Regions from separate parts of the Streptomyces canus genome, predicted to be linked through region 1. Evidence: riboswitches for the same ligand, from Rfam matches in the RefSeq annotation. Region 1 holds a riboswitch; each other region holds the start of a gene.
The links. Region 1 has a riboswitch for cyclic di-AMP ahead of OG841_RS27275 (transglycosylase family protein). Riboswitches for the same ligand answer to the same signal wherever they lie in the genome.
Positions count from the first base shown of each region.

Region 1 (3,268 bases):
GCCTCGGAGAAGGACTCCGCGCCGATCGGGGCGATCATGAACTCCTGGATGTCCACGTTGGAGTCGGCGTGCGAGCCGCCGTTCAGGATGTTCATCATCGGCACCGGCAGCAGGTGCGCGTTCGGGCCGCCCAGGTAGCGGAAGAGCGGGAGGTCGCTGGCCTCGGAGGCGGCGTGGGCGACGGCGAGGGAGACGCCGAGGATGGCGTTGGCGCCGAGCGAGCCCTTGTTGTCGGTGGCGTCCAGGTCGAACATCGCCTGGTCGATCAGGCGCTGCTCGGTGGCGTCGTAGCCGACCAGCTCCGGGCCGATCTGCTCGATGACGGCCAGGACGGCCTTCTCGACACCCTTGCCCTGGTAGCGGTTGGGGTCACCGTCGCGGAGCTCGATGGCCTCGAAGGCACCCGTGGAGGCGCCGGACGGGACGGCGGCACGACCCGTGCTGCCGTCGTCGAGGCCGACCTCGACCTCGACCGTGGGGTTGCCTCGGGAGTCCAGGATTTCCCGGGCTACGACGACGTCGATGGACGGCACGAGCATCTCCTTCTTGGGGTCTGACACGGTCCGCCGGGACCGCGGTGGGTTCTGCGAGACCGAGCCTAACCGGCTCCGGGGGATCGGCCACCGTGTGGACCGCCCCGTGGACAGAACCGAAAGTAAATTGTTTCTGAACTGAACAAAGACGGCCCGGGGCGGCGCATGAAAAAACCCCGCCCCGGTGCGTACGGGGGAACACGCACCGGAGCGGGGAGCCCGTGGGGACGGGGGGACCCTCACGAGGCCTTCATCGTGAAGGACACGGATGTGAGGGCGCTGTGGTTCAGCTGGGCCTTACTTGAGGTGCAGCTGCTGGCCCGGGTAGATGAAGTCGGCGTCGGTGATGATGTCCTTGTTCAGCTTGAACAGCTTCTGCCAGCCGCCCTTGACCTTGTGCTTCTCGGCGATCGAGCTGAGGGTGTCACCCTTGACGACCTTGTACTCGCCGTCGCCCTTCTTGACCTTCTTGCCGGTCGGGGTGGTGACGGTCTTCTTGGCCGCCGGACGGTCGGTCGAACGGGAGGCGCTCTGCTCCTCGGTCGAACGGCTGCTCGTGTTCGAGGAGCTGTTGGAGGAGGACGAGCTGCTGCCGCCGCTGTAGGTGGCGCTGGACAGGCCGGTGCCGCAGACCGGCCAGGCACCCTTGCCCTGCGAGGCGAGGACCTTCTCGGCGACGGCGATCTGCTGGGACTTGCTGGCCTGGTTGGCCTGCGCGGCGTACTGCGTGCCGCCGTACGCGGCCCAGGTGGAGGCCGAGAACTGCAGACCGCCGTAGTAGCCGTTGCCGGTGTTGATGGACCAGTTGCCGCCGGACTCGCACTGGGCGACGGTGTCCCACTCGGAGGCGGTGGCGGCGGAGGCGTTGCCGGCCGCCATCAGCGGGGCGGCGATGGCGACACCGGTGACACCGGCGAGCGCGGCGGCGCGAGTGGCCTTGGACGGACGACGGTGCTTGCCCTTGCCGGAAAACAGCATGGTGGATCCCCTCACCGACGCCTACGAGGTGAGCTGTCGGGTTCGGGCCGGTTGAGTTGCCCGGCCGCGCACCTCCCGGTGCACGGCTTAACCCCAAGCCGGTTCCAGCTCAACTGCTGGGCCCGGCACTTACCTTGGGTCCCCCGCTCCTGCCTACGGCGCTGTTAAGCGACGACTGTTCCCGTACGGCCGCTGGCAGGATTCGGCGTTGCGACAGACGGGGCTCGGGTTGCCGAGCGGTGACGACCGTAGACACGCGTTCGGCGGAATTTCAAAGACGATCAGGGCTTCTGAGACTCATCCCACACTTTCACCAAAGTGGACATTCGGTGCGAAGTGTGACGTGAACTCCCGCTGTTTTTCTGGGCTTTTCCGCCCTATTCAGCCCCTGTGTCGAGCGTCTGACCGGCGACGATGTTGCTCGGGTCGGCCCCGATGCGGTCCTTGTTCTCGGCATAGAGGGCGCGCCATCCCCCGTCGAGGCCAAGGGAGTCGGCGATGGAGGCGAGGGAGTCGCCCTCCTGGACGGTGTAGGTACGGGCGGCGTGGCGGCCGGCCGCGGAGGAGGCCGCGCTCTTCGTCGCATTCTCCTCGGCGCTGCCACCCCGGTGCTTGCCGGAGCCGAGGGCGCCGACGTCCACGAGGGCCGAAGAGCTGCCCTCCTGCCACGACTTGTCCGCTTCGTCCTCTTCTGGGTTCACCACGGGTGAGCTGTCGGAAGACTGCGCCCCTTCCGCGGCGGAACCCTCGGAACCCGAGGAGTTCTTTTTGTCCGACTTGCCGGAACCCTTGTCACCGCTGGAGGGGGTGGCCGACGGCGAGGGAGTCGTGGACGAACCGTCCAGCGCGCCGAGCAGACCGGAAGACTCTCCGGAGCCCGACGAGTTGGAGGAACCGGACGAACCGGATGATTCCGACGAGCCGGACGCGGAGGCCGAGGGCGTCCCGCTCTCCACACCCGTGTCGACATCGGCCGAGCTCGAGTCCTTGCTGAGACCGTTGAGCAGACCGCAGGTCGGCCACGCGGCGATGCCCTGGTCCGCGAGAAGCTTCTCGGCCACGGCTATCTGCTGGTTGCGGCTGGCCAGATCCGCGGTCTTGGCGTATTCGAGGCCGCCGTACTTCTCCCAGTTCTCCTGGGACATCTGGAGGCCGCCGTAGTAGCCGTTGCCGTCGTTCGCGCTCCAGGAGCCGCCGCTCTCGCATTCCGCGACCCGGTCCCAGGTGGTGCCGGTGGCGGCGCTCGCTCCGGTCGCCCCGAGCAGTGGGATCGCGATGGCGGATCCCGTCACACCGGCCGCAATGAGGAGAGCCGGAGCCTGACGGGGGCGACGGTGACGACCGTTCCCGGAGAGCATGGGGGGACCTTTCCCGAGAGAGCAGGGACCTGCGCGGCGGGTGGTGCAGGGCACCGCGCTGGTCCGTGAACGTATAGGGATTCGATCACTTGTCACAAGTTAATGCCGCGTAGATCACGTGAAGATCACAGACTTGAGGGCACGTCATGTTTACGAGGCCCCGTGCGGGGATAGGCCGGACCCCTCGGTCGATTACCGGACGGGCGTGAACTCCACGGGCAAAGTGCGCAGTCCACGCATGATGAGTCCCCCACGCCAGCGCAAATCGGCTGAATCCACCGCGAGTTGCAGGTCCGGGAGACGGGTGAGGAGGGTGGCGAGCGCGGTCTGCCCCTCCAGACGGGCGAGCGGGGCACCGAGGCAGTAGTGGATGCCGTGGCCGTAACCGAGGTGCTGATT
Region 1 covers NZ_CP107989.1:5,949,665-5,952,932, reverse strand. The annotation lists gene eno (phosphopyruvate hydratase) at 1-539, opposite strand, end outside; gene OG841_RS27275 (transglycosylase family protein) at 831-1,511, opposite strand; cyclic di-AMP (ydaO/yuaA leader) riboswitch at 1,515-1,682, opposite strand; gene OG841_RS27270 (transglycosylase family protein) at 1,889-2,869, opposite strand; gene OG841_RS27265 (cytochrome P450 family protein) at 3,062-3,268, opposite strand, start outside.

Region 2 (3,268 bases), 530 kb from region 1:
TCCTCGCGGTCCACCTGCGGCTCGGCATCCTCCTCGAAGTCGACGCCGTCACCGAGCTGGTCACGGTGGTGACGGTCGCCGTCCTCGCGGTCCTCATCAATCTCCTGGTCCGCCGCAGCAGCGAACGGCTCGCTTCCCAGCGCGAGATCGCCGAGGCCGCACAGCGGGCGGTGCTGCCCGGGCCCCCCGGGCGGATCGGCGGGTTCGACATCGCGGTGCGCTACGAGGCGGCCCAGGCGGACGCGTTCATCGGCGGTGACCTGTACGCCGTGCAGGACAGCCCGCACGGCGTACGGATGATCGTCGGGGACGTGCGCGGCAAGGGGATGGGTGCGGTGGCGGCCGTCGCGATCGTCATCGGGGCGTTCCGGGAGGCCGCCGAGCAGGAGACCACGCTGGAGGCCGTCGCCCGGCGGCTGGAGCGGGCGCTGGCGCGGGAGGCGACGCGGCGGGAAAGCGTCGAGGTCTTCGAGGGGTTCACCACGGCCGTCCTCGCCGAACTCCCGCACGACGACGGGGTCGTACGGATCGTCAACCGCGGGCACCCGCCGCCCCTGTTGCTGCACACGGACGGCGGGGTGCGCGCGCTGCCCGCCCAGGACCCCGCGCTGCCGCTCGGCATGGGCGACCTCGGCACCTGGCCCGACCGGGGCGAGGAGCACGGCTTTCCCGGTGGGGCCACACTGCTGCTGTATACGGACGGACTGTCCGAGGCGCGGGACCGGCACGGTCGGTTCTACGACCCCGAGGCGCGGCTGGCCGGCCGGGCCTTGCTGGAGCCCGGCGCACTGCTCGCCGCCCTCGTGGGGGAGGCGCGTCGGCATTCCGGGGGCTTCCTCACCGACGACCTGGCGCTGCTCGCCGTACGACGGCCTTTGTGACGTGGGGTGAGCGGGTGAGCGCCCTCCGCATAACCACTGACGTGCAGTCAAAACCTGTGGGTTGCCTGAGGCGAGGTCAACTCGCCCGTTTTTCACCGTTCATGGGCCGTAAGTCCTGCGGGATTTCGTTAATGATCAAGCGGAACAGCTTGGAATCGGGCCCCCGGGTCTATTAACGTTCGATAACGCAGCGCGGTCGTCCCAGCCGTCACAAGAGACGGCTCCGTGCTCACGCGCCGAATTCCGCAAGGGAACCGGGGAACCACCAACTTGGGGTGAATCGCTCGTACTCCGCCGTGGCAGCACGGCGGGTATACGCGCGTAGGAGACCTTCCTGCTCCGAACCCGTCAGCTAACCCGGTAGGCGAGAAGGAAGGAAAGGAGTGCGCCCACGTGGCGAACCCGCCTGCCCCTGAGGCTCCGTTCGAGCCCGGTCAGCGCAGTACCGACACACTTGTGTACGGCGGCTACCGCGCCGATGACGAGGCCCCACTGGGGGAGTGGAACCCCACTGCGGAGACCCTCCCCGCCGTACGTGGCCGGCACCGCGTCGCCAAGCAGCGTGGCGGGGGATTCGCCCGCAGCTCCACCGTTCTGGGTGTCGGTGTCATAGCCGCCGTCAGCGCGGGCGGGATGGCCAGCGCCAACACCGGCAAGCCGCCGGTCTCCATCTCCATCCCCGACCTGCCCTCCGTGGGTTCGCTCATCTCGGACGACTCCGGCTCCGCCGCGGACGACACGAGCGCCTTCAGCAGCGTCGGCGCCACCACCGCCGACACCGCCAAGGGCACCTCGGACGCCGGTGAGGCGTTGCGCTCGCGCATCCTGGCCCAGGCCGAGCGGCAGCAGGACCAGATCGACACCAAGGCCGCCCAGGCCGTCGCCGCCGCCGCCGAGAAGGAAGCCGACGCGGCCGCCGCCAAGGCGGAGAAGGACGCTCAGGAGAAGGCCGCCGCCGCGAAGAAGAAGGCGGAGGAGGAGGCCGCGAAGAAGGCCGAGGCCGCGCGCCTCGCCGAGCTCGCCAAGCAGTACACGCTGCCGACCTCGTCGTACACCATCACCGGCACCTTCGGTCAGGCCGGCTCCCTGTGGTCCTCCGGCTACCACACGGGCCTCGACTTCGCCGCGCCCACGGGCACGCTCATCAAGGCCATCCACAGCGGCACCATCACCGAGGCCGGCTGGGCCGGTTCCTACGGTTACCGCACGATCCTGACCCTCGACGACGGCACCGAGCTGTGGTTCTGCCACCAGTCCTCGATCAGCGTCAGCGTCGGCCAGAAGGTCGGCACCGGTGACGTCATCGGCCGCGTGGGCGCCACGGGCAACGTGACCGGCGCGCACCTGCACCTGGAGGTCCACCCGGGCGGCTCGGCCGACGGGATCGACCCGATGACGTGGCTGCGCGGCAAGGGTCTCAACCCCTGAGGTTTACGGTGATTTTGCGGCCGTTGCGGAAGGTCGGCCTCCGGTGCTTGCGTTGACGTAGGACATGACTACTTCTTCGCTTCGCAAGCTCGGCTCCTCCGACCTCGAGGTCTTCCCGCTCTCCCTCGGCGGCAACGTGTTCGGCTGGACGGCCGACGAGTCCCAGTCCTTCGCCGTCCTCGACGCGTACGCCGCCGCGGGCGGCAACTTCGTCGACACGGCCGACTCGTACTCGCACTGGGTCGACGGCAATTCCGGTGGCGAGTCCGAGACGGTCATCGGCAACTGGCTGGCGGCGCGGGGCAACCGCGACGACTTCGTCATCGCCACGAAGGTCAGCCAGCACCCCGACTTCCCCGGCCTGACCGCCACCAACATCAAGGCCGCCGCCGACGCCTCGCTGCAGCGCCTGGGCACCGACCACATCGACCTCTACTACACCCACTTCGACAAGACCGAAGTGCCGGTCGAGGAGATCATCGGCGCGCTGGACGAACTGGTGAAGGCGGGCAAGGTGCGGGCGATCGGCGCCTCCAACATCTCCGCCGCGCGTCTCGCGGAGTCCCTTGCCTTCTCGGACCGCGAGGGCCTGGCGCGCTATGTCGCCCTGCAGCCCCAGTACAACCTGGTCTCCCGTGACACGTACGAGGGCGAGCTACAGGCCGTGGCCGCGCGCGAGGGCCTCGCCGCCGTCCCGTACTACGCCCTCGCCTCCGGGTTCCTCACCGGCAAGTACCGTCCCGGCGCGACCGTCGACAGCCCGCGGGCCGCGGCGGGCGCCGGCAAGCACCTGGAGACCGAACGCGGCCGGAAGGTCCTCGCGGCCCTGGACGACATCGCCGAGTCCCACCGCGTCCCGGTCGCCACGGTCGCCCTCGCCTGGCTCGCGTCCCGGCCGACGGTAGCGGCCCCGATCGCTTCCGCGCGTACGGTGGCACAGCTCCCGGCGCTGCTGGGGG
Region 2 covers NZ_CP107989.1:5,418,696-5,421,963, forward strand. The annotation lists gene OG841_RS24740 (PP2C family protein-serine/threonine phosphatase) at 1-881, shown strand, start outside; cyclic di-AMP (ydaO/yuaA leader) riboswitch at 1,106-1,263, shown strand; gene OG841_RS24745 (M23 family metallopeptidase) at 1,275-2,309, shown strand; gene OG841_RS24750 (aldo/keto reductase) at 2,374-3,268, shown strand, end outside.
Region 2: it holds a riboswitch for cyclic di-AMP, as region 1 does, so the genes downstream of both, OG841_RS24745 (M23 family metallopeptidase) here and OG841_RS27275 (transglycosylase family protein) in region 1, are expected to answer to the same signal.

Region 3 (3,268 bases), 3.0 Mb from region 1:
CGGCGCGTCCACGACGTACATCCAGGCGATCTTGTGCCGCAGCTGGGTCAGCATCGAGGTCAGCGCGGGACTTCCGGAGGCCTGGGCGAGCGTCTCGTGGAACCAGCCCCCCAGGGAGCGCAGATCCTCGCTGTTGCCCCGCCTGGCCCGCTCCTGGCCCAGCCTGACCAGGCCGCGCAGCACCTTCAGATGGGCCTCGGTGCGGCGCTGGGCGGCCCGGGAGGCGCCGAGCGGCTCGAGGAGCATCCGCATCTCCAGGAGGTCGGAACCCTCCTGCTCGGTCGGTTCGGCCACGCACGCGCCCGCGTGCCGCCGCGTCACCACGAAGCCCTCGGCCTCCAGCGTGCGCAGGGCTTCCCGGACCGGGACACGGGAGACGCCGTAGCGGCGGGCGAGCAGTTCCTCGGTGAGCCGGCTGCCGCGCTCGTAGACACCGGCGACGATGTCGTCCCGGATCGCCGTGCATACCGAGTGCGCCGGAATACGCATGTCCGACCTCCGTCTTAATCCCCGTGAAACGTCGCCGATTGACGTGTGTTCAGTGACTCTATTGCAATGAACGGGAATTTCCGACGGCGGACCGGAATCCGGGGATATTTTTTGGACAACGGGGCCGCGGAAACGACGAAACCCCGGCTCGGGGGAGCCGGGGCCTCGCGGAGATCGCGCGGTGGGTCGTCAGACGTTCACACCGTGCGAGCGCAGGTAGGCGACGGGGTCGATGTCCGAGCCGTACTCGGCGGTCGTGCGCGCCTCGAAGTGCAGGTGCGGGCCGGTGACGTTGCCGGTCGCGCCGGACACTCCGATCTGCTGGCCCGGGGTGACCGACTGGCCGACCGAGACGCCGATGGACGACAGGTGGCCGTACTGGGTGTACGTGCCGTCGGCCATCCTGATCACGATCTCGTTGCCGTACGACCCGCCCCAGCCGGCCTCAACGACCGTGCCGCGGCCGACCGCGTGGACGGAGGTGCCGCTCGCGGCGTGGAAGTCGACACCGGTGTGGCTGCCGGACGACCACAGGGAGCCGCCGGTCTTGTAGCCGGTCGAGATGTAGGAGCCGGAGATCGGGACGACGAAGCTGTTGAGGCGCTTGCGCTCGGCCGCACGGGCGGCTCGCTCCTTGGCCTCGCGCTCCTCCTTGGCCCGGGCCTCGGCCTTCCTCTTGGCCTCCGCCGCCGCCTTCTTCTGCGCGGCGGCCTGCGCCTGGGCGGCGGCCTGGGCGTCGAGCTGGTCGGCGAGGGAGTCGCCGACGCTGACGACGGGCATGAGGCCGGTCTGCTCGACAGAGTTGTCGGCGGCGAGTGCGGGGGCGGCGATGGTGCCGATGACGCCGGTGGTGGCGAGGGCCGCGACGCCCGCCGCGCGGGCGGTGGTGCGCTTCATGCGGCTGGGACGACGGTGCTTCCCGGTGGCGCAGGTGAACGCCATGTGGTGGCTGGTCCTTTCCTTCCTTCTCGCCTACCGGGTTAGCTGACGGGTTCGGAGCAGGAAGGTCTCCTACGGACTCCCTCGCGGCTCGCGCGGGCGTCCGATTCACCCCAGGGACACGTGATGTGGGTCCCCGGCTCCCCTGGCTCGCGCCATGCGGGGACTCGGCGATGACTGTCCGGTGCCGCGGGCGCGGCGCAGTGCCTGACGGACAGCCCAGAGGACGCTAAGCGGGGCCACATTCAATCCCCAAACGGATCACGGCGTTTGTAGCGCATCCCACAGGGCAGACAGGCAACCTCCTGCCCAATTCGGACATCTGAGGGCCCTGGTGACGCATGCGTCACCAGGGCCCCCGAGGTCGGATTCCTCTACTCGGCCGTGACGACCTTGACTTCGCCGATACCGAGGGCCTCGACGGGCTCCTTGATGGCGGCCGCGTCGCCGACCAGGACCGTCACCAGCCGGTCCACCGGGAAGGCGTTCACGACGGCCGCGGTGGCCTCGACGGTGCCGGTCGCGGCGAGCTGCTGGTACAGAGTCGCCTGGTAGTCGTCCGGCAGGTGCTGCTCGACCTGGTCGGCCAGCGTGCTCGCCACGGCCGCCGCGGTCTCGTACTTGAGCGGCGCCACACCGACGAGGTTCTGTACGGCGACATCGCGCTCGGCGTCGGTGAGACCGCCTTCGGCGAGCGTGCGCAGCACCTTCCACAGGTCGTCCAGGGCGGGAAGGGTGTTCGGGGTGTCGACGGAGCCGCTGATGGCGAGCATCGCGGCGCCCGAACCGTCCGGGGCGGACCTGAGGACCTGACCGAACGAGCGCACACCGTAGGTGTAGCCCTTCTCCTCGCGCAGGACGCGGTCCAGGCGGGAGGTGAGGGTGCCGCCGAGGCAGTACGTGCCGAGCACCTGCGCGGGCCACACGCGTGCGTGGCGATCGGCGCCGATGCGGCCGATCAGCAGCTGCGTCTGGACGGCGCCGGGGCGGTCCACGATGACGACCCGGCCGGTGTCGTCGGCGGTCACCGGCGGCACCGGCCGCGGCCGGCCCGTGGAGCCGGTCCAGGAACCGAGGGTGTCGCCGAGCAGGGCGTCAAGGTCGATGCCGGTGAGGTCGCCGACCACCACGGCGGTCGCGGTGGCGGGGCGCACGTGCTTCTCGTAGAAGCCGCGCACGGCCGCGGAGTCGATGTTCTCGACCGTCTCCTCGGTGCCCTGGCGCGGGCGCGACATGCGCGAGTCGGCCGGGAACAGCTCCCTGGAGAGCTCCTTGGCGGCGCGGCGGGACGGGTTGGCCAGCTCGTGCGGGATCTCGTCCAGGCGGTTGCGGACGAGCCGCTCGACCTCGCTGTCCGCGAACGCGGGCGCCCTGAGGGCGTCGGCCAGCAGACCGAGCGCCTTGGCGAGGCGGGAGGCCGGCACTTCGAGGCTGAGGCGGACGCCCGGGTGGTCGGCGTGCGCGTCGAGGGTGGCGCCGCAGCGCTCCAGCTCGGCGGCGAACTCCTCGGCGGAGTGCTTGTCGGTGCCTTCGGAGAAGGCGCGCGCCATGATCGTGGCGACGCCGTCCAGGCCGGTCGGCTCGGCGTCCAGGGGTGCGTCCAGGAGCACCTCGACGGCGACGACCTGCTGGCCGGGGCGGTGGCAGCGCAGGAGGGTGAGGCCGTTGTCGAGCGTCCCGCGCTCGGGGGCGGGGAAGGCCCAGACCTTGGGCTCGCCCGCCTGCGGCTGCGGGTGGAATTCCATCGCGGCGAGCTCGGTCACTTGGCCGCCTCCTCGTTCTCGTCGGTGGCTTCCACGGCGGCCGCGGACTCCGGGTCTTCGGCGCCCTCGGCGTCCTC
Region 3 covers NZ_CP107989.1:2,932,256-2,935,523, forward strand. The annotation lists gene OG841_RS13025 (GntR family transcriptional regulator) at 1-489, opposite strand, end outside; gene OG841_RS13030 (M23 family metallopeptidase) at 679-1,431, opposite strand; cyclic di-AMP (ydaO/yuaA leader) riboswitch at 1,445-1,611, opposite strand; gene OG841_RS13035 (M16 family metallopeptidase) at 1,803-3,191, opposite strand; gene OG841_RS13040 (M16 family metallopeptidase) at 3,188-3,268, opposite strand, start outside.
Region 3: it holds a riboswitch for cyclic di-AMP, as region 1 does, so the genes downstream of both, OG841_RS13030 (M23 family metallopeptidase) here and OG841_RS27275 (transglycosylase family protein) in region 1, are expected to answer to the same signal.